3 regions of the Lactobacillus sp. WILCCON 0059 genome follow, and region 1 is predicted to be linked to each of the others. Evidence: a T-box and tRNA genes for the amino acid it is inferred to sense, from the RefSeq annotation. Region 1 holds a T-box; the other regions hold tRNA genes.
What was found. The T-box of region 1 lies ahead of leuS (leucine--tRNA ligase). A T-box ahead of a tRNA ligase gene usually reads a tRNA of that ligase, here a tRNA-Leu.
Positions count from the first base shown of each region.

Region 2: it has a tRNA-Leu gene. The T-box ahead of leuS (leucine--tRNA ligase) is inferred to sense a tRNA for this amino acid. The anticodon was not compared.
Region 3: it has a tRNA-Leu gene. The T-box ahead of leuS (leucine--tRNA ligase) is inferred to sense a tRNA for this amino acid. The anticodon was not compared.

Region 1 covers NZ_JBUBHN010000001.1:1,685,294-1,694,935, forward strand. The annotation lists gene ACYVUT_RS07870 (hypothetical protein) at 1-471, opposite strand, end outside; gene ppsA (phosphoenolpyruvate synthase) at 633-3,047, opposite strand; gene ACYVUT_RS07880 (putative polysaccharide biosynthesis protein) at 3,444-5,063, opposite strand; gene leuS (leucine--tRNA ligase) at 5,157-7,571, opposite strand; T-box leader at 7,615-7,797, opposite strand; gene ACYVUT_RS07890 (phosphatase PAP2 family protein) at 7,867-8,526, shown strand; gene ACYVUT_RS07895 (MDR family MFS transporter) at 8,585-9,642, opposite strand, start outside.
Region 2 covers NZ_JBUBHN010000001.1:931,064-940,705, forward strand. The annotation lists gene fabG (3-oxoacyl-[acyl-carrier-protein] reductase) at 1-82, shown strand, start outside; gene fabF (beta-ketoacyl-ACP synthase II) at 92-1,312, shown strand; gene accB (acetyl-CoA carboxylase biotin carboxyl carrier protein) at 1,315-1,782, shown strand; gene fabZ (3-hydroxyacyl-ACP dehydratase FabZ) at 1,784-2,227, shown strand; partial or broken gene accC (acetyl-CoA carboxylase biotin carboxylase subunit) at 2,220-3,588, shown strand; gene ACYVUT_RS04525 (acetyl-CoA carboxylase carboxyltransferase subunit beta) at 3,575-4,423, shown strand; gene accA (carboxyltransferase subunit alpha) at 4,416-5,183, shown strand; gene fabI (enoyl-ACP reductase FabI) at 5,193-5,957, shown strand; gene ACYVUT_RS04540 (biotin--[acetyl-CoA-carboxylase] ligase) at 5,967-6,632, shown strand; tRNA gene ACYVUT_RS04545 (tRNA-Leu) at 6,687-6,770, shown strand; gene ACYVUT_RS04550 (DUF3862 domain-containing protein) at 6,935-7,555, opposite strand; gene ACYVUT_RS04555 (polysaccharide deacetylase family protein) at 7,834-9,642, shown strand, end outside.
Region 3 covers NZ_JBUBHN010000001.1:461,847-471,488, reverse strand. The annotation lists gene gatA (Asp-tRNA(Asn)/Glu-tRNA(Gln) amidotransferase subunit GatA) at 1-704, opposite strand, end outside; gene gatC (Asp-tRNA(Asn)/Glu-tRNA(Gln) amidotransferase subunit GatC) at 704-1,009, opposite strand; gene ACYVUT_RS02315 (CamS family sex pheromone protein) at 1,022-2,167, opposite strand; gene ligA (NAD-dependent DNA ligase LigA) at 2,164-4,179, opposite strand; gene pcrA (DNA helicase PcrA) at 4,190-6,445, opposite strand; gene ACYVUT_RS02300 (glycoside hydrolase family 73 protein) at 6,536-7,189, opposite strand; gene ACYVUT_RS02295 (ECF transporter S component) at 7,203-7,820, opposite strand; tRNA gene ACYVUT_RS02290 (tRNA-Leu) at 7,938-8,023, opposite strand; gene ACYVUT_RS02285 (SprT family protein) at 8,055-8,516, opposite strand; gene ACYVUT_RS02280 (ABC transporter ATP-binding protein) at 8,556-9,158, opposite strand; gene ACYVUT_RS02275 (hypothetical protein) at 9,176-9,642, opposite strand, start outside.

The DNA of each region.
Region 1 (9,642 bases):
TTCTTTGACTTCAGCCTCAGAGCTCTTTTCTTCAGCTTCAGTCTTTTGGTCTGTTGCTTTTTCTTCAGCCTTTTCCTCTTCAGCTGCGAAATGGTCGTTGATGTACTGGATGGCGTTTGGTCCCCAGTACTTCTTGTTGTGGTTCTTTTCATCAACGAAGTCTGGCTTCAATTCCTTGTGTTCCCGCAAAAAGATCCGCAGCTTCTTCTTGCCCAGGCCAGTGGTTTCTGCCAGGGCATTGATGTCCAAAAGGCCGTTGTCGGTTGCCGGCGAAGCTGCCGACTTGGGCAAAACCTTGCCCAGCTCTTGGAAGATCTGGCCCACCGCTCGCTCGTCATAAAATTTATTTCCGCTTGGGTCAGTCAAGGTCGGTTTGAACTTGAACTTCATGTTGATCAGGTAGTAGACCTGCTGCTGGGAAACCTGTGCCAATTTTGCGATTTGATCCATTGAGTAGTATTGTTGTGCCATGTATCTGCTTTCCTCTTAACTTAAAGTGCTGATTTTTGCTAAAAAAATTATGATAATTCATTTTCAATTTTACGTCAAATTGACATGAAATGCTTGATTTTTGCAATATTCAACAAAAAAGCCGCTCCATAAGGAGCGACTTGATGATCAAATCAGTCTAATTACCATTCGTAATCTTCAGTGTCCTGCATCCCCAGGCCAGTAGCCTTGTCCAGCAGGATTCTTTGTTCAAAGTGAGCCACGTTGAGCTTGGTTTCCTTAACCATGTCCGGGTTTACGGAAACGTAGTCAATCCCGCTCTTAACCAAGAATTCAGTGAAGTCTGGGTATTCTGAAGGTGCCTGCCCGCAGATGGAAACGGTCTTGCCATCCTTGTGGGCGGTCTTGATCAAGTGACGGATTGCCCGCTTAACAGCCAGGTTGCGTTCATCGTAGAGGGCAGAAACGGCGTCGTTGTTCCGGTCAGTCCCCATGATCAGCATGGTCAAGTCGTTTGACCCGATTGAGTAGCCGTCAACAAACTTGTTGAACTTGTCAGCCAAAATGATGTTGGATGGAATTTCCGCCATCATGAAGACCTTGAAGTCACGGCTGCGCTCAAGCCCTTCGTCAGCCATGATCTTGGTTACCTTTTCTGCTTCTTCAACAGTTCTGCAGAATGGGATCATGACGTTCAAGTTCTTGAGGCCGAATTCGTTTCTAACCTTCTTGACTGCTTCCAGTTCCAGCTTGAAGGCTTCAATGTACTTCGGGTCGTAGTAGCGGCTTGCCCCGCGCCAGCCAAGCAGGTCAGCTGGTTCATGCGGTTCGTACTTCTCCCCGCCCTTCAAGTTCCGGTATTCGCTGGACTTGAAGTCAGAGAATCTTAAGACAACTGGTCTTGGGTTCATGGCCCGGCAGACCTTGCTGATCCCGTTGGCCAGTTCGTTGACAACCCGTTCTGGGTGGCCGGTTTCAATCAAGTAAAGCGGGTGCTGGTGGATGTAAGTGGTCCACAAGAATTCTTCCCGCATCAAACCGATACCATCAGCTGGCAGAGTTGAGTACTTTTCAGCCAGGTCTGGGTCACCCAGGTTCATCATGACTCTGGTTGCCGTTGGCGGGAAGTATTCAGCAGCGGCCATTGGCGCGGTCTCAGCCTTCTTTGGCTTAACGACTTCCTCGGCTACACCTTGGTAGACAACCCCGTTCTTGGCGTCAACCGTTACTTCCTGGCCGGTCTTCAGCAATCTGGTTGCAAAAGTCCCCCGGCTAGCGGTACCAACGATACATGGAATCTGCATTTCCCGGGAAACAATAGCGGCGTGGCAGGTCATCCCACCGTTGTTGGTAACAATAGCTGCCGCCTTCTTCATGGCTGGTACCCAGTCTGGTGAGGTCATCAAGGTAACCAGGATTTCTCCTTCCTTGAATTCACCGATGTCCTTCGGGTCGTCAATTACGTGCACGATACCAGAAGCTACGCCTGGGCTGGCTGGCAGACCCTTGACCAAAACCTTGTTGGAGCTTGGAGCCTTAACGTCAGTTTCTTCCTTGGTGCCGCCCTCCTTCTTTCTTTGTGACCAAACAGTTTCCGGACGGGCTTGAACGAGCCAGAGCTTGTCGTCTTGGTCTCTGGACCATTCCATGTCCATGTAGCAGCCATAGTGCTTTTCAATCTGCTTAGCGTAGCCGGCAAGTTCAATGACTTCTTCATCAGTCAAGCATGGAGTCTTGGCTACGTCTTCCGGGACGTCTCTTTGTTCAACCCCGCCGCCTGGCAGACGGATCAGTTCAATGTTCTTGTTGTTGATGGTCTTGCTTGCGATTTGCATGCTTTCCTTGTCAACTTCGAAGTTGTCCGGGGTAACTGTCCCTTGGACGATGTATTCGCCCAAGCCCCATGAACCTTCGATCATGACCTTGGTGTCGTCACCGTTGGCAACGTTAACCGTGAACATAACCCCGGCTGACTTGGAGAAGGCCATCATTTGGACAGCTGCTGACAAAGCAACTTTCTCTTGCGGGAAGTTTTGCTTGATCCGGTAGTAGGTTGCCCGGTCCGTGAACAGGGAAGCGTAGCAGTCTTGTACCTTGCGGATAACATCCTTGCGGCTTCTAACGTTAAGGTAAGTGTCCTGTTCCCCGGCAAATGAAGCATCTGGCAGGTCTTCGGCCGTAGCACTTGAACGAACTGCAACGTAAGGTTCATTTTGCCCGGTCATCTTGGCCAGTTCGTCATATGAGTTGCCGATGTCTTCGGCCAAGTCTTCCGGCATTGGTGCCTCACGCATGATCTTTCTGATCTGGCTGCAGACCCGGTGCAGTTCTTCTGAGTCTTCTGGGTCCTTCAAAGTTGCCAGCAAGGCATTTACCTTCTCGTTCAAGCCATTGACTTCCATGAAGTGCCGGTAGCCGTGAGCAGTAGTCGCGAAGCCATAAGGCACTGGCACGTCAGTACCTGAAGTCAATTCACCCAATGATGATGATTTGCCCCCAACCAGGGCCACGTCTTCGCGGCGCAGTTGGTTAAACCAAAGAACGTATGCATTTTGGCGTTCTTCCTCAGTCAATTCCTTCTTGTCGTTAACTTCCATTGTTTTCACCTCATATCACTAGGGCTTGTAAGCCTTTTCACTTTTCACTATTGATTATTGCCCTTTTGTGAAAAAATGTCAACAGTTTCTTACAAGTTTTTTGGAGGAATTTCTTGTAACCGTTTCCTTTGCCAAAATAACAATCTTTCCAAAAGACTTTTCTGTTAAAGTACTGGCAACCATCGAATTGTTTTTATTCACAAACTAAAAAATAGTTTTATCAAAAAGCCCGCCCATCCCCCGTCAGACCAAGTCCTTTTGCAATTATTTTCGCAAGATTTTTGCCATGAATAGACGATTTGGGCAAAAAAGCGAATGAAAAAATTCCAAAAATGGCGAAAAAAAGACCCTCCAAAAGGAGGATCTTTCAATGACTCTTATTCTATTTATCCAAACTTATCTGAACTTTTGCATGATCCGGGTCACCCGGCTGCCCAAGATGTTTTCAGCCAAGCCGGTTTTAAGGCTCAAGGCCCCATAGACGATTACGCCTACCCCAACCGCAAGAGCACTGAGCAGCATGGCTGACAGACGGCGGTATGGACTGAGGAAGAGCCCGCCCAGCTTGACCGTGGCAAACACTGCCGCGAACATCACTAAGGAGAAGCTGGCAATCCCGATAAAGCGCCGCATGGTCCGGTCAGCCCGCCAGCGGTATTTCACGCTGAGGTGCTTGAGGGACATGGCGATGACCGCCAAAAGGCCCAGGTTGGTCGCCAGAAGCGGGCCATAGACCTTGAAGAGACGGATCATCGGATACTGGACGATTGACTTGATGACCAAGCCGAGAATCAAATAGCGGATCGCGTACATGTTTTCATCCAGCCCCTGCAAGATGGCCATGAGGACCGTAAACATCCCCAAGCTGATGGCCGTAAAGGAGGACAGGTACAAGACATGGGCTCCCAGCCGGTCATAGCCGTAGAAGATCGTGTACAGAGGATCTGAAATCGCGGCCATCCCCAGTGAAGCCGGCAATAAGACAAACAGGAAAAGTTCCAAGGTATTGCCGATCTGGCGGGAAATATCCCGGTAGTCCCTTCTGGCATGGGCCCCTGACAAAAGCGGAATGGCGGTAACTGCCATGGCCGTTGACAGGGAAACCACGATCATGATCAGCTTGTTGGCGTTCAAGCCGAACAAGGCGTACCAGCTTTCTACTTCATCAAAAGGCACGTGCATGAAGCTGGCAATCATCGGGTGGAAGGTATACTGGTCCACCAGCTGGAAGATGTTGATCCCGGAGTCAATGATGATGAAGGGAATCGACTGCTGAATGATTTCAAAAAGCAGGCTGTTGGTTGAAACTTGCACCTGATTGTTGGACTGGGCGATCAAGGGATCCACCGTCCGCTTCTGCTTGAGGTAAAAAATCACCAGCAGGCCAATACCGAACACGGCCCCGATCGCGGCAGCCAGGTTGGACTGGGTTACCGCGTCAACATAATTGCCATGCTGGACACGCATGATCACATAGGCCGTCAAAAGCATCCAGATCACCCGGGCCAGCTGTTCCACGAACTGGGACATGGCACTTGGCATCATGTCGTTGAAGCCCTGGAAATAGCCCCGCAGAATGCTCAAGATCGGAATGATCAAAACCGCGATGGACAGGCTCCGGATCACCGGAACTTCCTGGGGGTTAAAGCCAGACAGCGGCAAGGCCAAAAAGTACATGCATGCCGCCGAGATGATCCCGAAAGCTCCCATCAAGACCAGGCCGTGCCTAAAGAGCTTGCGGCCGACCCCGTACTCATTCAAGGCATTGTATTTGGCAATCTGCTTGGCGATCGCCCCTGGAATGCCCGCGGTGGAGATGATAATGAACAGGCTATAGATGTTGTAGCTCTTCGCCGTCAGTGAGTTGGCCAAGTTGCCAAACTTTCCCATCCAGGCATACCAAGGGATGATATAGATCGCCCCGAGAATCCGCGACAGGATAGAGCCAATAGTCATCCAGGCCGAGCCCTTTAAAAGCTGAGCCTGGGAGTTGGTCTGTGATTTGTTTTTTGCCATAAAACTTCCCTAATCCTTATACTTCAACCTACTATCATATTCCTGATCCAGCTTGAAATATACCATAAATTGTTTTTTTAGGAAAATTTTAGATTATTTGGCAACAATGTTCACGATCTTGTTTGGCACGACAATGACCTTCTTGATCTCCTTGCCTTCCAAAAATTCCTTGACGTGCGGCAGAGCGGTTGCGGCAGCTTGGGCTTCTTCTCTGCTTGCATCCTTGGCGATTTGGAAGTTGCCCCGCTTCTTGCCGTTGACCGTAACAGCCATTTCAACCGTGCTTTCAACCAGCTTGCTTGCGTCATAAGTTGGCCAGCTAGCAAACTGCACGCTTTCGTCGTGGCCGAAGACATGCCAGATTTCTTCCATCATGTGCGGAGCAACTGGCGCCATCAGCTTGACGAAGCCTTCAGCGTATTCTCGCGGAATCTTGTCGACCTTTTGGCAGGCGTTCATGAAGACCATCATTTGGGAAATGGCAGTGTTGAAGCGCAATTCTTCAAAGTGTTCCGTAACGACCTTGACCGTTTCGTTGTAGATCTTGTCCAGCTTGCCGTCGTTTTCGTCACTGATCTTTTCAGACGGGATCGGGTCCAGGTCCAGGTCGTTGACAAAAGTCCGCCATACCCGGTCAAGGAACTTCTTGACACCGGAAGGACCGTTGTCGTCCCAGTCGATTGAAGCATTCAGTGGCCCCATGAACATTTCGTAAGTCCGCAGGCTGTCTGCACCGTATTCGTCAACGACATCGTCTGGGTTGACCACGTTGCCGCGAGACTTGGACATCTTTTCATGGTTCTTCAAGATCAAGCCTTGGTTGTAGAGCTTTTGGAACGGTTCCTTGGTTGGCACGACGCCCAGGTCGTAAAGGACCTTGTGCCAGAATCTAGCGTAAAGCAGGTGCAGGGTCGCGTGTTCTGCCCCGCCGATGTAGAGATCAACCGGCATCCACTTCTTCAAGAGTTCCGGGTCTGCCAGAGCCTTGTCGTTGTGCGGGTCGATGTAGCGGAGGAAGTACCAGCTTGAACCAGCCCATTGCGGCATGGTGTTGGTTTCCCGCTTGCCCTTCCGGCCGTTTTCATCAACAACGTTAACCCAGTCAGTCAGGTTAGCCAGCGGGCTTTCCGGAGTACCAGATGGCTTGATGTTGGTTTCCTTAGGCAGGCGCAGCGGCAATTCGTCTTCTGGCACCAAAGTGGTTTCCCCATCTTCCCAGTGGATAACCGGGATTGGTTCACCCCAGTAGCGCTGACGGGAGAAGTTCCAGTCCCGCATCTTGTAGTTGACCTTCTTTTCGCCGACGCCCTTTTCAGTCAGCCAGTCGACCATCTTGGCCTTGGCTTCTTCATTGCGGAGGCCGTTCAAAAATTCTGAGTTGACGTGGGCACCGTCGCCGGCAAAGGCTTCCTTGCTGATGTCACCGCCTTCAACGACTTCCTTGATTGGCAGGTCGAACTTAGTGGCAAAAGCGTAGTCTCTTTCGTCGTGGGCTGGAACAGCCATAACTGCCCCGGTCCCGTAAGTTGCCAGAACGTAGTCAGAGATCCAGACTGGCACCTCTTCCCCGTTGACTGGGTTGATGGCGTAAGCACCAGTGAAGACCCCGGTCTTATCCTTGTTCAAATCAGTTCTTTCCAGGTCAGACTTGGATTCGATGGACTTGATGTAGGCATCAACTGCTTCCTTTTGTTCCGGCGTAGTGATTTCCTTGACCAGGTCGTTTTCCGGTGCCAAAACCGTGTATGAGCAGCCAAAGAGGGTGTCTGGCCGGGTGGTGAAGATGTCAAAGCTCTTGTCTGAATCCTTGATCTTGAAGGTTACTTGAGCCCCAACTGAGCGGCCGATCCAGTTTCTTTGCATTTCCTTGATCGGTTCTGGCCAGTCCAAGTCATCCAGGTCATCCAGCAAACGGTCAGCGTAAGCGGTGATCTTCAGCATCCATTGCCGCATCTTGCGGCGGTAAACCGGGTAGCCGCCCCGTTCAGTCTTGCCGTCGATAACTTCTTCGTTGGCAACGACCGTGCCCAGGTCTGGTGACCAGTTAACTGGCACTTCAGCTTCATAAGCCAGGCCCATCTTGTACATTTGTTCAAAAATCCACTGGGTCCACTTGTAGTAGTTCGGGTCAGTGGTCTTGATTTCCCGGTCCCAGTCATAGGAGAAGCCCAAAGCTTGCAGCTGCTTTTTGAAGTGGGCAATGTTTTGGTCAGTGAAAGTAGCCGGGTCGTTACCAGTTTGCAGGGCGTATTGTTCAGCCGGCAGGCCGAAGGCATCCCAGCCCATTGGGTGCAAGACGTTGTAGCCTTGAGCCCGCTTCATTCTGGCCATGATGTCAGTAGCCGTGTAGCCTTCCGGGTGACCAACGTGCAACCCCTTGCCTGATGGGTAAGGGAACATGTCAAGTACGTAGTACTTTGGCTTCTTTGGGTCAGTCCCAGTCTTAAAAGTCTTGTTTTCCAGCCAGTACTTTTGCCACTTCTTTTCGACAACTTTATGGTTGTACATCTGCTAAATCCTTTCCTAAAAACAAAAAACGCCCTATGTTCAAACATAGGACGAATTGTTTCGCGGTACCACCTAAGTTCCACGCTTTCGCGTGACACTCAAATGTTTCTTAAAGCGAAACAACACTTTGGCATTGTCCGGGTGAGTTCAAAATTCCTCTTTCAAGCCTCGCAGCCACCGGCTCTTCTCTGAAGAAAGAAAAATTTCTACTACTCCCTGCCCTTTATTATTTTCTCTATAACGATTATACTTTACCACATGGCCAAAATTTTACAAGGAGAAAAATTAAAAACAATTGAATACGAAAGAAAATAAAGTTAATTATCAGCCGCTTTTAATTTTTGGCAGCGCCTTCAGCATCTTTTTTGCCTATTGGGTCTACCTGATTGCCAGCAAGAATCCCTTTATCAAGGCTTTTGACACGGTAGTCTACAATGCCATCAGAAACAACAATCCAGTCGAAAAGCAGCTGACCTTTTACTGGACTCAGCTGGGCAACACGCTCACGATCACAGTCTTTACGGTGATCCTGGTCCTTTTCCTAATCTACCGGCGGAACTATATCCACGCCGTCTTCGCCAGCTTGACCATGATCGCGGCAAATTACTGCAACTCGGTCATCAAGAACATCATTCAGCGTCAGCGGCCCCGGATGGACAAAACGGTTCACGCTGACGGCTTCTCCTTCCCGTCTGGCCACTCAGTCGGCTCTATGACTTTGGCCCTGGTCTTGATCGCCTTGATCGTTGTCTTGGTGAAAAAGAAGCCACTGAAATACTGGTTGATTGGTTTCTGCGTCTTCTTCACCCTATCGATCGGCTTTACCAGAATGTACCTGCACGTTCACTGGCCAAGCGACGTCTTAGGCGGCTGGTGCGAGGGCCTGGCCTTCAGTTCCCTGGCCAGCTGGCTCTTTTTCAAGGCCTTGGACAAAAAGAATAAACTAAATCCTTAATAACAAAAAATCTGCTCACCAGTCCGTGAGCAGATTTTTGTTTACATTCATATTTTGCCTAGTCCTTCTTCTGCCGGTAGATATGGTTGAAGACCAAAGACAAAAGCAAGGCAATCAAAGAAACGATGTAGATCCCCCGCATGGCTGAGTGCAGGATTTCCCGCAAAGGAGCCAAAACGGCCGGATCCAGGCTTTTAGCCTGGGCTGGGGAGACAATCTTGTTCATCATCTCACTGGTCAAGGAAGGGTGCTTTTTGAGCCCGCTGGCCACGACCGCGTTGAAGGTCATCCCGTAAAAGACCATCATCACGGTCTGCCCCAGATACTTCATCAAGGTGTTAAAAGAAGTTGCCACCCCTACCTGGCTCTTGTCGACCACCATCTGGGCCCGGACCTGGCTGGCCGTGGCGATGCTGCCGAAGCCAATCCCGTTGAAGACGGCAATCAAGCAGAAGACCCAAAATGGCGTGTAGGTTGGAATCAAGATAAAGGCCAGGTCAGCCCCAAGCAAAAGAAAGAGTGAGGCGTCAAAGAACTTCTGCGTTCCCCACCGGCCCATAAGGTCGCCGGCCAGGAAGGACCCGCAGACCCATAAAAGGGAGCTTGGCGTAATGGCAAAGCCGGCGATTGAAGCGCTGACCCCGTTGATCCCCTGCAGCCAGGTCGGGATATAGAATTCAAAGCCGATCACGACTCCGGACACCAGGAGCTGCAAGATGTTGACCGCCAGAAATTCCTTGTCTTTCAAAATGCTGAAGGGAATGATCGGGTCAGCGGCAGTTTTTTCCACCTTGACAAAAAGGCAGAGGCTGACCAGCATGATTGCCGCCAAAGCCAGCAAGGTCCAGCTGAAGCCTTTTTCCAGACCCTGCAAAAGGAGCATCAAGGAAAGCAAAAAGATGACTAAGCTGAAGCTGCCCTTGAGGTCGATCTGTAATTTGTTTTTAGCAATATCCTCATGCAGGTAGAAAGCGACCAGCAAAAAGGCGATCAAGCCGATTGGCACGTTGATCATAAAGACCCAGTGCCAAGACAAGTGCTGGACGATAAAGCCGCCTAAAAGCGGAGCGATAACTGAAGCCAGGCCCCAGAAACCCGAGGTCAGACCCAGCATTT
Region 2 (9,642 bases), 750 kb from region 1:
TGCCCAGGCGGCAGTCTTTTTGGCGGAAAACGACTATGTTACCGGCCAGACCCTGGTCGTTGACGGGGGAATGACCATTTAAGGAGAAGATATGCGAGTAGTAGTTACAGGCATGGGGGCAGTCAGCCCGAACGGCAATGGCTGCCAGGCTTTTGTTGAAAATACTTTAAATGGCGTGGTCGGCATCAAGCCGATCAAGAAGTTTGATGCCAGTGAGACCGGCATCAGCGTGGCCGGGGAAATCGATGATTTTGACGTCAGCCAGGTCGTCGGCAAGAAAAACGGCAAGCGGATGGACCTGTATTCCCAATACGCCATCCAGGCCTGCCAGGAAGCCTACGATATGGCTGGCCTCACGCCGGAAACGGTGAAGGCGGAAGAAATGGGCGTAATTTTTGGCTCAGGGATCGGGGGTCTGACCACGATTGAAGAACAGGTCATCAAGATGCATGACAAGGGGCCAAAGCGGATTTCACCTTTCTTCATCCCGATGGCTATCGCCAACATGGCAGCCGGCAATATCTCCATCCGCTTCAATGCCAAAAATATCTCGACTTCCATCGTCACGGCCTGCGCCAGCGGGACCAACTCCATCGGGGAAGCCTACCGGCAGATCAAGGAAGGCCGGGCTGAGGTTATGATTACCGGGGCCAGCGAAGCCAGCGTCAATGAAACGGCGATCTCCGGCTTTGCGGCTTTAACCGCCCTGTCAACCAGCACTGACCCTTTAGAGGCATCTTTGCCTTTTGACCAAAACCGGCACGGCTTTGTCTTAGGCGAAGGGGCCGGGGCCTTGATCCTGGAAAGCCTGGACCATGCCCAAAAGCGAGGCGCCAAGATTTTGGCTGAAGTAGTCGGCTACGGGGCGACCAGCGATGCCTACCACATCACCAGTCCTGATCCAAAAGGCGAGGGAGCGGCCAGAGCCATGCGGCTGGCAGTTGAAGAAGCTGGCATCAAGCCGGACCAAGTCGGCTACATCAATGCCCATGGTACGGCGACTAAGGCCAACGACAGCGGGGAAGCCAAGGCGATTCATGAAGTCTTTGGCGACCAGGTCCTGGTTTCCTCAACCAAGGGGATGACCGGTCACCTCTTAGGGGCCGCGGGAGCGGTTGAAGCCGTCATCACCTGCGCCAGCCTGCAAAAAGGAATTTTGCCGGCTAATGTCGGCTGCTTTGACCAGGACCCGGAATGCCCGGTCAAGCTGGTTAAAGCGGGCGAGCAGGAACAAGACGTTGAGTTTGCCTTGAGCAATTCCTTTGGCTTTGGCGGTCACAATGCCGTGTTAGCTTTTAGAAAGTGGGCTTGATTTTGGAAATAACAGATGTTGAAAGACTGCTGGACAAGTTTGAAAAGTCCAGCATCCGGGAAATGAAGCTGAGCTTGGATAATGCGGAACTTTTTCTGAGCAAAAATGAGTACACGCAAAAGACAGAAGCAGAAATGGTTTTGCCAGCCAAAAAAGCTGAAAGTCCTGCTCCTGCGCCAGTTGAAAAAGTTGAAGCGGCAGAAATTGTTCAAAGAGAAATAGCTGAATCTGGCCATGCCATCAAGTCGCCTCTAGTCGGGACGATTTACCTGCAGCCTGCTCCGGACAAGCCCGCTTTTGTCAAGGCAGGCGACCAGGTCAAGGCCGGCCAAACTGTCTGCATCGTGGAAGCCATGAAAATGATGACGGAAATCAAGAGCGATGTTTCCGGCACTGTCAAGGAAGTCTGCGTGGAAAATGAAGATTTGGTCGAATGCGAGCAAACGCTCTTTTTGATTGAGGAGGCCTAGCATGACAGTTTTGGATTCCAGCCAAATTCAGGAGATCATCCCCCACCGCTATCCCATGCTCTTGATAGACAAGGTCATTGACCTGCTTCCTGGCAAAAGGGCGGTGGCTATCCGCAACGTGACAATTAATGAGGCAGTTTTCCAGGGACATTTCCCGGGAAATCCTGTCCTGCCCGGGGTCTTGCTCGTGGAATCCCTGGCCCAAACCGGGGCGGTGGCGCTCTTGAGCGATGACCGCTTCAAGGGGCAGACCGCATATTTTGGCGGCATCAAAAATGCTAAGTTCCGCCAAATGGTCAAGCCGGGCGACCAGGTTAAGCTGGAAGTGACTTTGGAAAAGGTTAAGGGCCAGATCGGCCTGGGGCAGGGGATTGCCTGGGTCGACGGGAAAAAGGCCTGCACGGCGGAATTGACCTTCATGATTTCAGGTGAGAAAAATGTTTGACAAAGTTTTGGTCGCCAACCGGGGCGAAGCCGCGGTCCGCATCATCCGGACCCTTAAGGAAATGGGCATCAAGTCCGTCGCTATCTATTCAGTAGCTGACCGAGACAGCCTCCATGTCCAGCTGGCTGATGAAGCAGTCTGCGTGGGCGGAAGCCGCCCCAGCGACTCCTACTTGAACATCAAAAACATCATTTCCGCTGCTACTGGGACCGGGGCCCAGGCCATCCACCCGGGCTATGGCTTTTTGTCAGAGAGCGCGGAATTTGCCAGCCTCTGCACGGCCTGCGGCTTGACTTTTATCGGGCCAAAGGCGGAAACCATCGACCAGATGGGCAACAAGGAACATGCCCGCCAGCTGATGATCAAGCACAAGGTGCCGGTTACTCCGGGCAGCCGGGACTTTATCAAGTCGCCAGAAGAAGGCAAAAAGGTTGCTGAAGAAGTCGGTTATCCGGTCTTGCTGAAGGCCGCGGCCGGCGGAGGCGGCAAGGGGATCCGGCAGGTCAAGGAGCCTGGTGAAATGGCTGATGCTTTTGACCTGGCTCAAAACGAAGCCCGGCTGGATTTTGGCAATGACCAGATGTATCTGGAGAAAGTTTTGACCAAGGTCAAGCACATCGAGGTCCAGGTTATCCGGGACAGGTTTGGCAACTGCGTTTACTTCCCGGAAAGAGACTGCAGCCTGCAGCGACGCAAGCAAAAGGTGATTGAGGAGAGCCCTTGTGAGCTGATCAGTAAAGCTGAGCCAGATCGCTGTCCGGGCTGCTGAAGCAGCTGATTATCTGAATACGGGGACGATTGAATTTTTGATGGACCAGGACCATAATTTCTACTTTATGGAAATGAACACTCGCCTGCAGGTTGAACACACGGTGACGGAAATGGTTACCGGGGTTGACCTGGTCAAGGCCCAGATCCTGGTCGCGGCCGGGGAAGAATTGCCTTTTAAGCAGGAAGACTTGAGCTTTAAGGGCCACGCTATCGAATGCCGGATCAACGCTGAAGATTCCAGCAGGGATTTCATGCCGTCAACCGGCCAGGTGGACTACCTCTTTTTGCCGGTCGGCAACCCGGGCATGCGGATCGATTCCGCTCTTTACCAGGGCATGGTGGTTTCGCCATTTTACGATTCCATGCTGGCCAAAATTATTGCCTTAGGCAGCAGCCGGCAAGAAGCCGTTGCCCGGATGCGGCGGCTTTTAAAGGAGCTGGTGATCCGGGGGGTCAAGACTAACCAGGACTTTCACCTGGCCATTCTGGACGATCCGGAATTTAAGCAGGGGACTTTTACCAATACTTATTTGGAGAGGGAATTTTTGCCCCGCTGGAAGGAACAGGTAGACAAGCATGAGGCTGTTTAAAAAAAGAAACACGATCTCTGAGCGGCACGTCAAGGCCAATAAAAGGGCGGAAGACTTAGTGCCGAGTGGTTTGATGCAGCGGTGCCCGAATTGCGGACTGGAATTTTTCGCCAGCCGCCTGGACAAGTACAAGACCTGCCCTGACTGCGACTACGGCTTCCGCTTGACCGCTAAAGAGCGCCTGGCCTGGCTCTGCGAGGAAAGTGAAGAGTGGTTTGGGGACATTAAACCCAGCGACCCCCTGCATTTTCCAAATTATAAGGCAAAAGTTGCCAGCGGAAAGAAAATGACCGGCTTAAATGAAGCGGTTTGGACCGGTTTAGCTAGCATTGGCGGACAAAAGACAGCCCTGGCCATCATGGATCCCTTTTTTATCATGGGCTCTTTGGGCCAGATGACCGGGGAAAAACTGACCCGGCTCATTGAAGCAGCTACCGAGAAACAGCTGCCGGTCGTAGTCTTCACGGCCAGTGGCGGGGCCCGGATGCAGGAAGGGATCTACTCTTTGATGCAGATGGCTAAAGTGGTTAACGCCGTTAACCGGCATAAGGCAGCTGGCCTTTTATACCTGGTCGTTTTGACCGATCCGACTACCGGCGGGGTGACGGCCAGCTTTGCCAGTGAAGGCGACATTACTTTGGCTGAAGCCCACGCCATGGTGGCCTTTGCCGGCCGCCGGGTGATTGAGCAGACCATCCATGAAAAGCTGCCAAAAGACGCCCAGCGGGCAGAAACTGTTTTAAAGCACGGCTTTATCGACCGGATCGTTTTGCGGCAGGAAGAAAAAGAGACCCTGGCCTGGCTGTTAAAGTACGGAGGGATGCAGGATGACTGATGCAATGGAAACGGTCCGGGCAGCCCGGGCCAGCGACAAATTGTCGGCCCACTATCTGCGAAGTCACTTGTTCAGCGACTTTATTGAGCTGCACGGTGACCGGCAGGGGGCAGATGACCCGGCTATCGTGGGCGGGATCGGCCTTTTTGCCGGTCAGCCGGTGACGGTGATCACCACCAGCCGGGGGCATAAGCTGGAAGAACGCCTGGCCAAGCACTTTGGCCAGCCGGAACCAGCCGGCTACCGGAAAGCTGCCCGCTTGGTCAAAGACGCAGCCCGCTTTAAGCGGCCGGTGCTCCTTTTTATCGATACCGCCGGGGCTTTTCCCGGCAAAGAAGCTGAATATGCCGGCCAGGGGCAGGCGATTGCCCAGTGTCTGACAGATATTGGCCAGGCCGAAACGCCAATTATCAGCGTGATTTTCGGTGAAGGCGGGTCTGGCGGTGCTTTGGCCTTGGCCTGCGGGGATGAGGTCTGGATGCTGGAAAATTCCATGTATTCGGTCCTGTCTCCTGAAGGCTTTGCCTCTATCTTGTGGAAGGACGCGGGCCGGGCGGCTGAAGCAGCTGAGCTCTTGGGCCTGACGCCGGAATCCCTCTTAAAGGGGCAGGTGATTGAGGGCGTGATCAAGCAAGAGGGCAGCAAGGATGCCCAATGCCGGGAAATTGCTCGGGTCTTAGAAGAAGAATTAGCAAAATTGAAAAAGCTGCCGGTCAGCAGTTTGCTCAACCGGCGCTATGAACGTTTCAGAAAGTTTTAGGTGAAGAAGATGGCAGGAATTTTAGCTGGAAAAAAGTTTTTGGTAATGGGCGTGGCCAACAAGCGGTCCATTGCCTGGGGCTGCGCTGAGCAGATCAAGGCCCAGGGCGGGGAAGTGGTCTACAGCTATCAAAATGACCGCCTGGAAAAGAGCCTGCTCAAGCTGGGGATAGCGGCAGACAAATTGGTTGAATGCGATGTGGCCAGCGATGAGAGCATTGACGCGGCTTTTGACCAAGTGAAAGAAAAGTTTGGCCAGATCGACGGCTTGGTCCACGCGGTGGCTTTTGCCCCGAAAAACGAACTGGAAGGGTCCATCCTTAATTCCAGCCGGGAGGGCTACCTGACTGCTCAAAACATTTCCAGCTATTCCTTGATTGCCGTGGCCAAGGCCGCCCAGGAAAAGGAACTTTTGGCCCCTAAGGCTTCAATCGTTACCTTGACCTTTATCGGGTCGGAAAGAGCCATTACCAACTACAATACGATGGGGATTGCCAAGGCGGCTTTGGAAAGTTCCGTCCGCTACCTGGCCCGGGACCTGGGCAAGACTGGCAGCCGGGTCAACGCGATTTCCGCCGGGGCCATGAAGACTTTGGCCGTAACGGGGATTGGCGGGCACAAGGAACTCTTGGAACAGTCCCGGTCCTTGACGGTTGACGGGGTCAATGTGAGCTTGGAAGAACTGGGCAACTGCTGTGCCTTCCTGCTCAGCGACCTGTCCAGCGGCCTGACTGGCGACATCATCTATGTTGACAAGGGCGTTCACCTGTCCTAGGAGGCAGTGATGGAGATTTACAGCTATCCAGTCTTGCCTTCTACGCAGGATTTGGCCAAGGAGCTGCTCAAAAAGAAAAAGCCGCCTTTTGCCGTTAGTGCAATTGAACAGACGAAAGGCTATGGCAAGCAGGGGCGAGCCTTTTATTCGCCTAAAAATGGCCTTTATCTGTCAGTTTGCCTGGAAAAGCAAGAGAATCCCCTGCTGACCCTGGCGGTGGGGACGGCAGCAGCCGATTTTTTACGGGCCAGGTATGGACTGGAAATCGGCCTTAAGTGGCCCAATGATCTCTATTTCCAGGAGAAAAAAGTTGGCGGCATTCTGACTGAGCAGGTGGCAGGCGGGATAGTAGTCGGTCTGGGCCTTAACTTGGGCTCGGAACTTCCGGCTAATCTGCCCCAGGCCGGCCGCCTCTTGGCCGCAGGGGATTTTGATCCGCTTTTGGCAGATGATTTGGCCTGTGTCATTTGCCGGGCCGGCAGCTGGCAGGATTTTCTGCCCCGCTACCGGGAATTGAGCATCTTGCCTGGCCGGGTGGTTACTTTGAAAATCGCTGGGCGGACCATCTCCGGCATTTGCGCCGGCTTTGACGACCAGGGCCGGCTCTTGCTGGAAAAAAGCGGAAAGGTCAGTGCCTGGTCCAGCGGAGAGGTAATTAAGACAAGTTTTTTGTAAAAAAACCTTCCCTTTTCCGAAAACTTTTGCTATTATAAATATTGTCATCGGAAAGCCCACTTGGCGGAATTGGCAGACGCGCAGCGTTCAGGTCGCTGTTCTGGCAACAGAGTGAAGGTTCGACTCCTTTAGTGGGCATGACTTAAGCAAGCAGAAATGCTTGCTTTTTTGTTTTCTGTTTTTCCATCTCCTTTTCAATTTTCTACTTTATCTTTTATTCCTTACTTCTACTCCATACTTTCTATCTCTATTTTATTTTTTAGGTCCAAAAAGAGCTCCCGGTATTCGGGAGCTCTTTTGCTTTAGTTAAAGTTCTGGGCTTTTTTGGCGACCAGCTTGTTTTTCTGGAAGGTAACGTAGAAGTTGGCTTGCCCGTCGCTCTTGAGGCCACTGGTGTAGAGCCAGAGGACCACGTCAGAATTGGAATAGTCAGATTCTGAGTAGCCGTTAGGCTTGCCGACAATGGCTTCGACTTCTTCTTGGGTCATCCCCTTCTTGAGAGACTTGTAGTCTTTTGGCGTAATCTTTTTGGACCGGTTGACTACAAGGCCGGAAATCTGCTTGGCGATCGCCACCCCGTTGGCGAATTCAACGGCCAGGTTGGAGCCGGCGCTGCCGTTTTGGACCCCTTCCCAAGTGTAAATGGTAGCCTTCAGCTTGCTGGTGTTGGCCTTGCTCTTGGCGTCTGCTTCCCGGCCCAGGAGGTCAGTTACCTGGCTGGGGGTGGACCCGGTCTTTTCAACGACCTTGATCTTCTTGTAATTAGTGAGATTGATCTTGTTGCTGGTCTGCTTGACTACATTGGAACTGGAAATTGAGCTCGCTGCCTTCTTGGCGCTTTCGCTGTCAGTCGTGGTCTTTTTGCTGGAGCAGGCAGTTAGAGCCAGGGCAGCAAAGGCAATCAAGAGAACTTTCTTTTTCATGACACCCTCCGTCTTTTCGTTCTTGGATTTTCATCCCTTTTATTTTAGACAGTAAAGGCTCCCTTGTCCACGCCGGCAAATAATTCTTAAACAGATTAAATAGGACTTTTGATAACCCAAAAGAAATAAATCTATTTTAAACAAAAATGATATTACCCTTGTTAGCGCTGTATACATAATACAATATGGATTAGAATAAAATATAGAAGTGCGATTAACTAATAAGAATGACTGAAGCGAATGCAATTTTTTCAAAAAATAAAATGGGGGATTGAAAAATGCGCAAGGAAGCAAGGAAAAAGAGAAAGCTGGACAAGACCGGCTGGGGGATCTTGACCATCGTTATTGCTATAGCAGTGGTCTTAGCCGGCTGGCTGACCTACCGGGCCGTGCAAGTAGCCCGCCTCAGCCGGCAGGTTGACGTGAAAGTTGACGGCACAAAAGAGCTGAAGAGCGGGAAGGCTTCAGCCAAGCTGCTGGCAAAATATGAGGCAGCACAGCCCACTGACCTTCTTACCAGCCAAACTGCCGCGAAGAAGCGGTCCGCTGTTTTGGTCTTTGCCGGTTTAACCGACAGCCAGGAAACAAATGAAAAAATTCTGGATTACCTCAAAAAAGCTGGTGTTTCGGCCGCTTTTGCCCTGCCAGCCGCCCGGGCGCGGGAAAACGACGTGATGATCAAAGACCTGGTAAAAAGCCGCCAGCAGCTGATCGGCAGCGGGATTATGGGAACAGAAGGCAGCCAGGCAGCCGAAGTCTTGCTGCCCAAGCTGCAACTGGCCAAAAAGAGCCTGGAAGCTGAAAGCAGGCAAGAGATCAAGCAGCTCTATTTGCCTGGCAAAGCCGACTACTTGGCTAAGGCTGCTGCTACTTGCGGCTACGAGGCCCTGGTTTGTCCGGAAAACAGGGATGTGCTTGACCGGCAGACTTTTACCAAGGAAAGTCAAGTCAAGAACTATGTCCAGCAATTGTCCGGCCAGCGGATCATCGTGGTCAACCTGGCCGGCTTAAAGGCGCCTGTCCACCAGGAGCCAGCTGTCAAGGTCGCTAAACCGGCCCTGGACAAGCAGGCCCAGCTGGCTGACCAGCAGAAGAAAAGCAAGAAGGAGCTGGAAATCGACCAGGTCGTCCGCCTGCTTTTGCAAGACTTAAAAGAAGAAAAAATTTCCTGCCAGCCTTTAAGCAGCCTCAAGCCGGTTAAGTCCTCCAGCTATATCAAGGCCCAGATGGCTGACGATGACCAGCAAGCCACGCTTTACCGCTATTCTTTGACCAATAAGAAAAAAGTGGCCTTGGTGATTGGGCCGCTGCATCAGGAGAGCAGCTACCGGAAGTTTAAAAAAGTATTGGTTAAAGCAGGAATCCCGGCAACTTTTTTAAGCGATGAAAAAACGCCAGATGCATTGATTAAGCAGATCAAGGAAGCCGGCTATGGCCTGCAGCTGGCCAGCCAGACTGCTTTAACAAATAATTGGACGGCTTATCAGACTTTGAAAAATGGGCAAGAGCGGCTCGCGAAAATTTCCAAGCCAGCAGCTTACGTTTTGAAAAAGAGCGACCAAAGCAGCGCCGTCAGACGGGCCTGCTGGCAGACCGACCTCACTCCGGTTGCTCAAAATTCAGCTAAAAAGCTGAAACCCGGCCGCTATATCTTTTTCAAGGCAGGGGAAGCAGGCAAAATGGCAGCTTTTGCCAAGCAGGGCAAGAAGGCTGGCTACTCTTTCACGACCCTGGCCAGCTTAGTCAAAAATCCTGCTATCAAGGCCCTCAGCCAGCAGGAAATAGCTAAAATGCGCAAGGAGAACCAAGGGCAAAAAGATCAGCCGCTTACGCAAGTGCTGACGACTGAGCCGGCCCTGTCTTTGCTTTTGACCAATCTCAGCCACTCAGCAGTTGACCAGGAAGTGGGGCAAATCGTCAAGGACCGGGATGGGGCCGCGACTTTCGCTGCTTCTTTTGGCGAACTCCAAGATGAGGCCTTGACTATTGAGCAGCTTTTAAAAGAGGGGCATGAATTGGCCCTGGTTTACCAGGAGAGCAAGGCTTTTCCAGCTACTTTCAAGGGAGCCAGCCAGTACTTGCACAAT
Region 3 (9,642 bases), 1.2 Mb from region 1:
TCCTTTTCTGAAACAGTGGCGTCGCGGTCATCAGCCCCGGCGATCACGTTCAGAACTTCAGCTGAGTCCTTGACCCGCTTGCTCATCACCCCGATTTGGTCCAGTGATGAGGCAAAAGCGATCAAGCCCCAACGAGATACCCGGCCGTAAGTTGGCTTGATCCCGAAGATACCGTTGAAGGATGCTGGCTGGCGGATTGAACCACCGGTGTCACTACCCAAGGCAGCAACAACTTCACCGCTGGCAACAGCAGCTGCTGAACCACCGGATGAACCGCCTGGCACCTTGTTCAGGTTCCATGGGTTCTTGGTGTCACCGAAGTAAGAAGTTTCAGTGGATGACCCCATGGCGAATTCGTCCATGTTGGTCTTGCCGATGATGGTGGCTTGGGCGGCCTTCAGCTTAGCAACAACAGTTGATTCGTAAACCGGTTCAAAGTTGTACAAAATGTGGCTGGCTGCCGTCGTCTTCAAGCCGTTGGTGATGATGTTGTCCTTGATGGCAATCGGCACGCCGGCCAGTTTGTTGTTAAAGTCAAGGTCTTCGGCTGGCTTAACGTCTTCGTTTACAGTGATGAAGGCATTGATCTTTTCGTCAGTCTTCTTGATGTTGGCGATGGTGTCCTGGGCCAATTGGTCAGCAGAAACAGCGCCGCTCTTCAGCTTGTCGTTTAAAGAATCGATCGTTTCGTTTAAGTAGTTCATTATTGGTTATCATCCTTATCGATAATTACAGGTACCTTGACAAAACCGTTGCTCTTGTCAGGAACGTTCTTCATCATTTCTTCGCGGGTCTGCCACTTTTCAGGAACGTCTTCTCTGAAGACAGTGTCGCGATCAACTACTTGTACCGTTTCTTCAACGCCAGTCGTGTCAACGGCTTGAAGTTCTTCTGCCATTTCCAGAATCTTCCCCATTTGCGGGGTGAACTTGGCCAGTTCTTCTTCGCTGAATTCAAGCTGGGCTAATGCCGCAACGTGCTTGATGGTATCATTTGTTACCTTTTCCACTTAATGTACCTCCTAATTACCGCCATAGATGTGCATCCGATAAGACCCGGTAGCCGTTTCCTTGGCAACGACCGCTTGGGTGTCGTTGACCGAGGAAATGGTTATTTCAACCGGTGAGCTGGTTCCCAGATACTTCTTCGCCCGGCTCATAACCGTTTGGGCAAAGCTCTGCACCTGCAGATAGCCATAGAACTGCGTGGTGATGGCAATGCTTTCGTAAGCCAGCTTGCCATCGTAGTAGCGCAGAGTTGCCGTGACCCCGGAAACGTTCGGGAAGTAGTTCTCAATTTCATCCTTAAAACTGGTGAACTTGGATTCGTCACTGGAACTGACCGCGCTGGCCCCATCGACCGTCGGCAGAACCTGGGTCTTTTCGTTCACGGAATTCCATTTAGATATTTTACTACTATTTGCGCTGGCTGTCCCATATGAGAAGTAAGTTCCCCCGACTAATGAGTCGGTGTCAGTCTTAGAGAACAGGCCGACCATGATCGGGATATTCTTGAGCTTCTTCTTGGCATGCAGGCGGGAGACGATCGTGTTGGCCGTTTTCTGCCCGAAGGCCCGCCGCTTGGCCAGGGAAATCTTAGTGCTGTATTCCGCCCCGTCAGTCGTCTTGGTGTAGTAGTCGACCGAGTTGAGGCCCAGGCTGATGCTGATGCCGGCCAGCTTGTAGCTGGACCCGCTCTTGACATAGAAGTCTTCTTCCATGATCTGCTGCAGGATGATCGGGTTTCTGGTCGCCTCCCCGGTCTTGCCATTGTTCTTGAGGTTCAGCCCCTCTTTATTGCTCTTTGAATACCGGCCCAGCCAGTTGGTAACCGTCGTTTCGTCGAGCTGCTGGCCTTCCTGGATGACATAGTCCTTGGTTGAGAAGACCTTCTTGGACACCCGGATCAGGCCCCGTTCCATGGCTGACTCGTCCACGCTGTTGTCATAGTTGGTGGCTTCCAGGCCGGAAATCGGGCTGGTCTTGTAGACCCCCTTTTTCAAAAGGACTGAGTAGCCGCCGTCAGTGCTGGAAGTCGTCTCGTACTTCTTGGTCTTGCTGGTCGTCGTCGTTGAGTTGCTGGCCAGGTCGGAATTCTTCAAGTTGCCGCAAGCCGCCAGCAGGAGGCTGCAGCTTGCCAAAGTTATTGCCTGTAAAAATCTCTTCACTTTTCCGTGTCCTTCTCTTCGATCTTAGAGATTGCTTCTGCCTCCGTTAAGCGCGGAATGTCCAGGGCTTCTGCCTTGGCCAGTTTGCTGCCGGCGTCTTCCCCGTAAACCAGGCAGTCAGTCTTCTTGGAGACTGACCCGGTCACCTTGGCTCCCAGGGCCTGCAGCTTCTTGGTAAACTCAGCCCGGCTATAGTGGGCCAATTTCCCGGTCAAGACCACGGTCTTGCCCTTGAAGAAGTTGTCTTCAGCTTCCCCGTCTTCACCCAGGTAGTCCATGTTGACCCCGGCCTCTTCCAGCCGGGTCAGCAGCTTCTTGGCTTCTTCCTGCTGGAAGTAAGCCGTCAAAGACTCAGCAATCGTCATTCCTATTGTATCGATTGCAGTCAGTTCTTGCACGCTTGCTGAAGCGATTTTAGACATATTTTTAAATTTCTGGGCAATCAACTGAGCGGCTTTCGCGCCGACATTGTCGATCCCCAGGCCAAAGAGGACCAGCTCAACGGAATTCTTCCGGCTTTGGTCAATGGCCGCCAGGAGATTGTTGATGGACTTCTCTTTAAAATGGTCCAGCTGACTCAAGTCGTCGGCGGTCAGATAGTAAAGGTCAGCGACATTGTGCACCAGGTCCTTCTCAATCAGCTGCTTGACGATCTTTGGGCCAAGGCCAGCGATATTCATGGCCTGCCGGGAAGCGAAGTGGGCAATCCCTTCTTCGACTTGGGCCGGACAGGACGGGTTGATGCAGCGCAAGGCCACTTCTTCATCCAGGTGGACCAGGTCTTCCCCGCAGGAAGGACACTTAGTTGGCACCGCATAAGGAACTGAGTCTTCTGGCCGCTTGCTTAAAACGACTTCGGAAATTTCCGGAATGATGTCGCCGGCCTTGTGCAGCTTGACCGTGTCGCCCAAGCGGACGTCCAGTTTGGCCAAGAGGTCCGGATTGTGCAAAGAGGCCCGGGAAACCGTGGTCCCGGCCAATTGCACCGGATCCATTACGGCGGTCGGGGTCACGACCCCGGTTCTGCCCACGGTCCATTCAATCTCCCGGACAAGCGTTTCTTCTTCTTCCGGCGGGAACTTGTAGGCAATTTCCCAGCGGGGCACCTTGACGGTATTGCCAAGGTCTGCCTGCAAGGCCAGGTCATCGACTTTCAAGACGATGCCGTCGATCCCGTAAGGCAGGCTGTCGCGCTTTTTGGTAAATTCATCGATATAGTCGTAGACAGCTGACAGATTTTCCAGCCGGCGGCCGTTTTCATTGGTGTGAAAACCCAGCTTGGCCATTTCGCTGATCGCCTGGTGCTGGGAGTCGATGCCAGCTGGCGGATTGATCCAAGTATAGATAAAGGTGCTCAGCTGCCGCTTTTTGGTCACTTTCGGGTCCAGCTGGCGCAGAGAACCAGCCGCGGCGTTTCGTGGATTAGCGAAGATGCTCTCCCCTGCCTCGTCCCGCTCCTGGTTCAATTTGGCGAAAGCCTCCTTGCCCATGTAGCATTCTCCCCGCACTTCGGTGGTAATGGCTTCTGGCAATTTCTGGGGCACATCCTTGATATACTTGACATTCTTGGTCACGTCTTCGCCGACCTGGCCGTTGCCCCGGGTTGAAGCACGCTTTAAGCGCCCTTCTTCATATTCCAGAGACAGGGAAAGGCCATCGATTTTCAACTCGACATTGTAGGCAACAGGGTGACCGATAGCTTTTTGCACCCGCTGGTCAAATTCAGCCAGCTCTTCTTTGGAAAAAACATCCCCCATCGACAGCATGGGCACTGGGTGCTCAACTTTAGGCAGGTCGCTGCTCACCTCACCGCCGACCCTTTGGGTGATGGAGTAAGCTGCCTTTAATTCCGGATAGGCAGCTTCCAGTTCCAGCAGGCGGGCATATTTTTCATCATAAACGTGGTCTTCAACCACCGGAGCGTCTTGCTCGTAGTAGGCCTTGGCCCACTGGTCCAGCTGAGTGCGCAGCTCGCTGACTTCCTTTTTTGCTTCTTCTAAACTTTCAGCCATGCTTTTTCACCTAAATTTTCTTGATCGGGGCAAAAGCCGCCAGCAGGCGCTTTGTGCCCTTGCTTGCAAAAGCGATGTCCAGTTCCATGTCATCGCCAGAGCCTGTGACCTTGATGACCACGCCCTTGCCCCAGCTCTTGTGCTCTACCTGGTCGCCAGGGTGCCAGCCCTTCTTTTCAGCGCCGACGGCCCCGGCTGCCTTGCTAGCCCGGTGGACCGGCTTAGCAGCTTTAGCTTGGGACTTTTTGGCAAAAGGCAACCGGTCCAGGTCTAAGAAGGAAGTCCTGGACTTTGGGGCAGTTGAGGCCACGATATCCAGGTCCTCATCCTTGATTTCGCCGATAAAGCGTGACTGGGCGTTGTACTGCTTGCTGCCATACATCATCCGGGTGTAAGCCGAAGTCAGGTAAAGCTCCTCTCTGGCCCGGGTAATGCCCACGTAGGCCAGGCGGCGTTCTTCTTCCAGCTGGTTCGGGTCTTCGTCCTTGATGGCCCGGGAAAGCGGGAAGATGTTGTCTTCCATCCCAATCAAGAAGACGACTGGGAATTCCAAACCCTTAGCCGCGTGCAGGGTCATCAAAGTTACCCGGTCATCGCTTTCTTCCAGGTCATCCTGGTCGCTTAAGAGGGATACTTCCGCTAAGAAGTCGCTCAAGCGGCTGCTGTCCGGGTTTTCTTCTTCATTGTAATTGTCGTCAAAGCGCTTGGTAACCGTAGCGAATTCCTGCAGGTTTTCCAGGCGGGCAGCGGCTTCCAGGGACCCTTGAGCTTCTTCTTCCTTCAAGGCTTTGGTGTAGCCGAAGTCTTCCAGGATCTTGTCGGTCAGTTCACTGACCGTGTGGTCTTGGGCGTAAGCAATGGCGCTAGTCAGCTGGTCGCTGAAGGCCAGGAGCTTTTTGGCAGCGGCAGAAGAAATCGGAGCCAATTCGACATTGCGCATGGCTTCGTAGATCCCGCCCCCCATTTCGTCAGCGAAGGCAGCCAATTTGGTTGTCGTAGCCTGGCCTATCCCCCGCTTTGGAACGTTGATGATCCGGTTGAAGCTCATGGAATCGCTGGGGTTGGCCACCAGCTTAAGGTAGGCCATGATGTCCTTGATTTCCTTGCGGTCGTAGAACTTGTGCCCGCCAACGATCTGGTAAGGGACATTGGCTTCAACCAAAGTTTCTTCCATCCCACGGGACTGGGCGTTGGTCCGGTAAAGGACGGCGAAGTCCTGGTAATGACGCTTCTTTTTGTCGACTTCTTCCTTGATCTTGGAAAGAACGAAGCGGGTTTCGTCCCGGTCGCTCTGGGCCTGGTAGTAGTGGACCTTTTCCCCGTCGCCCTTGTCGGTCCACAGCTTCTTGGCCTTCCGGTTTTCATTGTGGTCGATAACCGAGTTGGCCGCCTTCAAGATGTGGCCGGTTGACCGGTAGTTCTGCTCCAATTTGACAGTTTGGGCATTCTTGTAGTCATGCTCAAAGTTGAGGATGTTTTCCATGTTGGCTCCCCGCCAGCCATAGATTGACTGGTCGGCATCCCCGACAACGCAAATATTGTGGTAGCCGTCAGCCAGCAGACGGCAGAGCTCGTACTGGGCCTCGTTGGTGTCCTGGTATTCGTCAACCAGAAGATAGCGGAACTTCTGCTGGTAGTAGGCCAGGGTATCAGGGCTGGCCTCAAAAAGGGTCAGCGTCTGCATGATCAAGTCGTCAAAGTCCAGGATCTGGTCTCTTTCCAAGCTGGCCTGGTATTTCTTGTAGACGTCGGCGACGACTTTTTCAAAAGGACCGACCGCGCTGGCCTCGTACTGCTTCGGGGTCTGCAGGCGGTTCTTGGCATTGGAGATCTGGCTCAAGATGTTGCGGGGCAGGTACTGCTTGGGATCCAGGTCCAGCTGGCGGAGAATGCGCTTGACCAGGGTCACCTGCTCTGAAGGGTCAGCGATGGAGAAGTCCCGGTCATAGCCGATCAAGTGGCCGTCCCGGCGGAGGATACGGACGCAGAGAGCGTGGAAGGTGGACATCCAGATGCTTTCGGCCTGGTCGCCCAGGAGCTTGACTTCTCTTTCCTTCATTTCTTTAGCGGCCTTGTTGGTGAAGGTGATGGCCAGGATGTTCCAGGGAGCAACCCGCTTTTCTTCCACCAAGTAGGCGATCCGCCTGGTCAGAACCGAGGTCTTCCCACTGCCGGCCCCGGCGATTACCAAAAGGGGCCCTTCAGTCGTCTTGACTGCCTGGACCTGTTGCGGATTCAAACCTTGTAAAATCGTTGCTTCAGACATGCTTTTCCCTTTCAATAAATCAAAAAACTTAGCTTATCCATTATAGCAAAAAAAGCTGCCAAAAAGCTCTGGCAGCCTGGTCAAACCTGCTTAATTATCGTACTTATTCAGGTTGTATTGTTCAATTAAATTGATGAGTTTGGTCGAGTAGTCCGGGTCGGTGGCATAGCCGTCGGTGACCAGGGCCTTGGCCTGGCTCTTGTAGTCCTTGGCCGCCAAAACATCCTTGTACTGGTCCTTGTTCCAGCTGGTTCCCTGCTGGAAGAGGCGGACGTGGGCCCGGATAGAGGCTTCATAAGAGTCATAAATCTGGAAGCGGGCCTTGACGGTCACCCACTTACCATTGGTGTACTCCTTGGTCGTCATCACGGCCGAAGTGTTAGGGTTAGTCCCTTTAACTCCGAAGAGGTTGTTGTACTTCTGGGACAAGTCGCTTTGCCCGTAGTTGCTTTCCAGGCAGGCCTGGGCGATGGTGATGCTTGGCAAAAGACCGGTCCCCTTGTCAACCTTTTGGGAGATCGGCCCCACCTTTTTGATAAAGGCCTTCTTTTGCCGCAAAAGCTTAGCGGCTGCTTCCTGCTTGGCCAGTTCAGCCTGGCGGATCTGCTCTTGCTCAAGGGCCTGGCGGCGGTAGTAGCGGAAGGCCACGAACAAGCCCAGGCACAAGAGGATGATGGCAAAAACGCGGACCACGAGGATGGTGGTCGTCTGCTTGCCCTTACGTGTTTTTCTGTGTCCAGCCATACTTATCACCTTTCTAGCGCCGCTTCAGTCGCTGCTTGAGGGGCGCGGTAATGAGCGGCGTGATCAAGCCGCTGAAGACTGCTTCCAAAACGCCATTGACGGCCAGGGCCGTAAAGAGGATGACCAGCAAAGACTGCCCGCTCTTGGCCCCCAGGGCTAAAGCCAGCTTCTGGGGATGGCTGAAGTAGACCAGGTCAGACAAAAGGATCACCATGAGCGTATTGACCGCTGAAGCTAAAAGGCCGCTTAAGGCGTAAGCCAGAGGCCGCTTGCCCTCCCATTTATCAGCCAATTGCCCGGCCATGCCCGCTGCCCAGCCGGCCGCGACCCGGGGCAATAAGGCAATCAAGGGGTTCTGGAAAAGGAGAATGGTAACCAGGCCGTTTGGAGCAGCATATGCCCTGATCAAGCTGGTTAAGCCCCAGACCAGGCCAAAGGCCGCGCCGGCTTTAGGTCCTCTTAAAGAGGCAAAGACCGCGACTGTCAACGGAATCGTGGTGATGGCCGGCAGGCCCGGCAAAATCGTGATGTAACCCACATTGGGAATAAAAGCTTCCAGCAGCAGAATGGCCACAAAGACCGCGCTGATCGTTAGGTTCAGGGTCTTCTGTCTGGCTTCAGAATCGTACATTTAGACATCCTTCTATTCATCTTGCATTGCGTTCTATCCATTATAACAGATTGGAGGAAAAGCAAGTTTAAAGAATCAACAAAAAAGGAGCCGTTTCACAACGACTCCTTATCTTAGTGCGGACGAGAAGACTTGAACTTCCACGACCAAAAGCGGTCACAAGATCCTTAGTCTTGCGCGTCTGCCAATTCCGCCACGCCCGCAAATACATTTAATATTTTAGCAAAGCTGCCCTCATTTGGCAAGGGGGCCAGCGATTTTTTCCAATTTTCCCCGGCAGCGGCCACAGAAATACTTCTTGACGTTGACCTGCCGCTGGCGCCAGTAGTCCTGCCCGCATTGCCGGCAGCGGTAGTGCCAGCGGCTTCTTTTGCTCTCCTCTAGTCTTGGCGCATAGCGGCTGCCGCCCACCTTTTTCAAGAGCAGCTTGAAGTCCCGGTCCCTGTGCTGATAGCCCAAACCTGCCAGGTGGAGGTGGTAGTGGACCAGTTCATGTTTGATGATGCCCGGCAGATAATGAAGGTTTTCTTCCTTAAGAAAGAGCGGGTTAAATTCCAGGTGATGGTCAGATAATTGGTAGCGGCCACCGGTAGTCTTCAGGCGGCGGTTGATTTTCGCTTGGTGGAGAAAGGGCCGGCCAAAGGATTCAAGGGAGATCCTTTCGACCAGCTGCTGCAGTTCTTGTTCATTAATCATGGGATTATTGTAGCTGGTCAGGGCAGAAAAAGCCAACTTTTACTCTTCGGCCAGCAAGATCCCGTCTTTCATTCTTAAGCGGCGGTCGTAGACCAGGCCGGGAATTTCGTCGTGGCTGGCCACGATGACGGTCTTGTTTTCGCTGCGCAAGTCTTCTAGAAGCTTAACGAACTGGTCGACCCCTTCCTTGTCGATCCCCCGAGTTGGTTCATCCAGGAGGATGATGTTCTGGTCTTCCATCACGGCCTGGGTGATCCCCAGCTTCTGCCGCATCCCGACTGAGTAGTTGCCGACGGCTTGCGGGTTGTCCGGGTCCAGGTCAAAGGCCTTGAGCAGGTCCCGGGTCTTTTCGGGCTGGAAGCGGTGGTTGAAGTGGCCTAAAAAGGTCAAGTTGTCCCAGGCAGTTTCATATTCAATAAAGCCAGGGTTTTCGATCAAGGCACCAAGGTAGTCATCCTTGTCAGTGTGGATCTCCCCGCTGTCAGCTTTTAAGAGGCCGACGATGATTTTGAACAGGGTGGACTTGCCGCAACCATTGACACCGGAGATGTGGACCAGTTCACCCGCTTTGGTTTCTAAAGAGATGTCCTTTAAAACGGCCAGTTTTTTAAAGCTCTTCTTAACATGTGACACTTTTAACATACAAACTCCTCCTCGACTTAGAGTATATACATGTGGTGGATGGCCCGCCAGAGTGGGTCATAAATATTAGCGTATTTTGGCAAAAGCCAGGCCTTCTCCAGCCAGTAATGATAAAGAATTGGCAAGGTGCTGCTGATGACAATGATAAAAAACGGAAATTTCGCCTTGATGCAGGACAGGACCAGCATGAAGCAGACAATGAAGAGCAGGTAGTGGGCCAGAAGCAATAGGCTGCCAGTTAGGGCTGATCCAAAGCGAAAGAGCGGATTTTTGCCAAAGAAATATGGAAATATAGAGAAAAACAGGTAGATTGCCAGATCCAAGGCTAAGAGCTGGGCCAGGCGCTGGTCAAAAAAGTTCATCTTTCCCCGGGGAGCCAGCAGGGGGCGGACCGAACGGAAAGAGAGGATTTGAATTGCCGCCATGACGGTCAAGGCTGGCTGGATGTACAGGCTGATCAAGTTGGCATTCAGGTAGTACATGG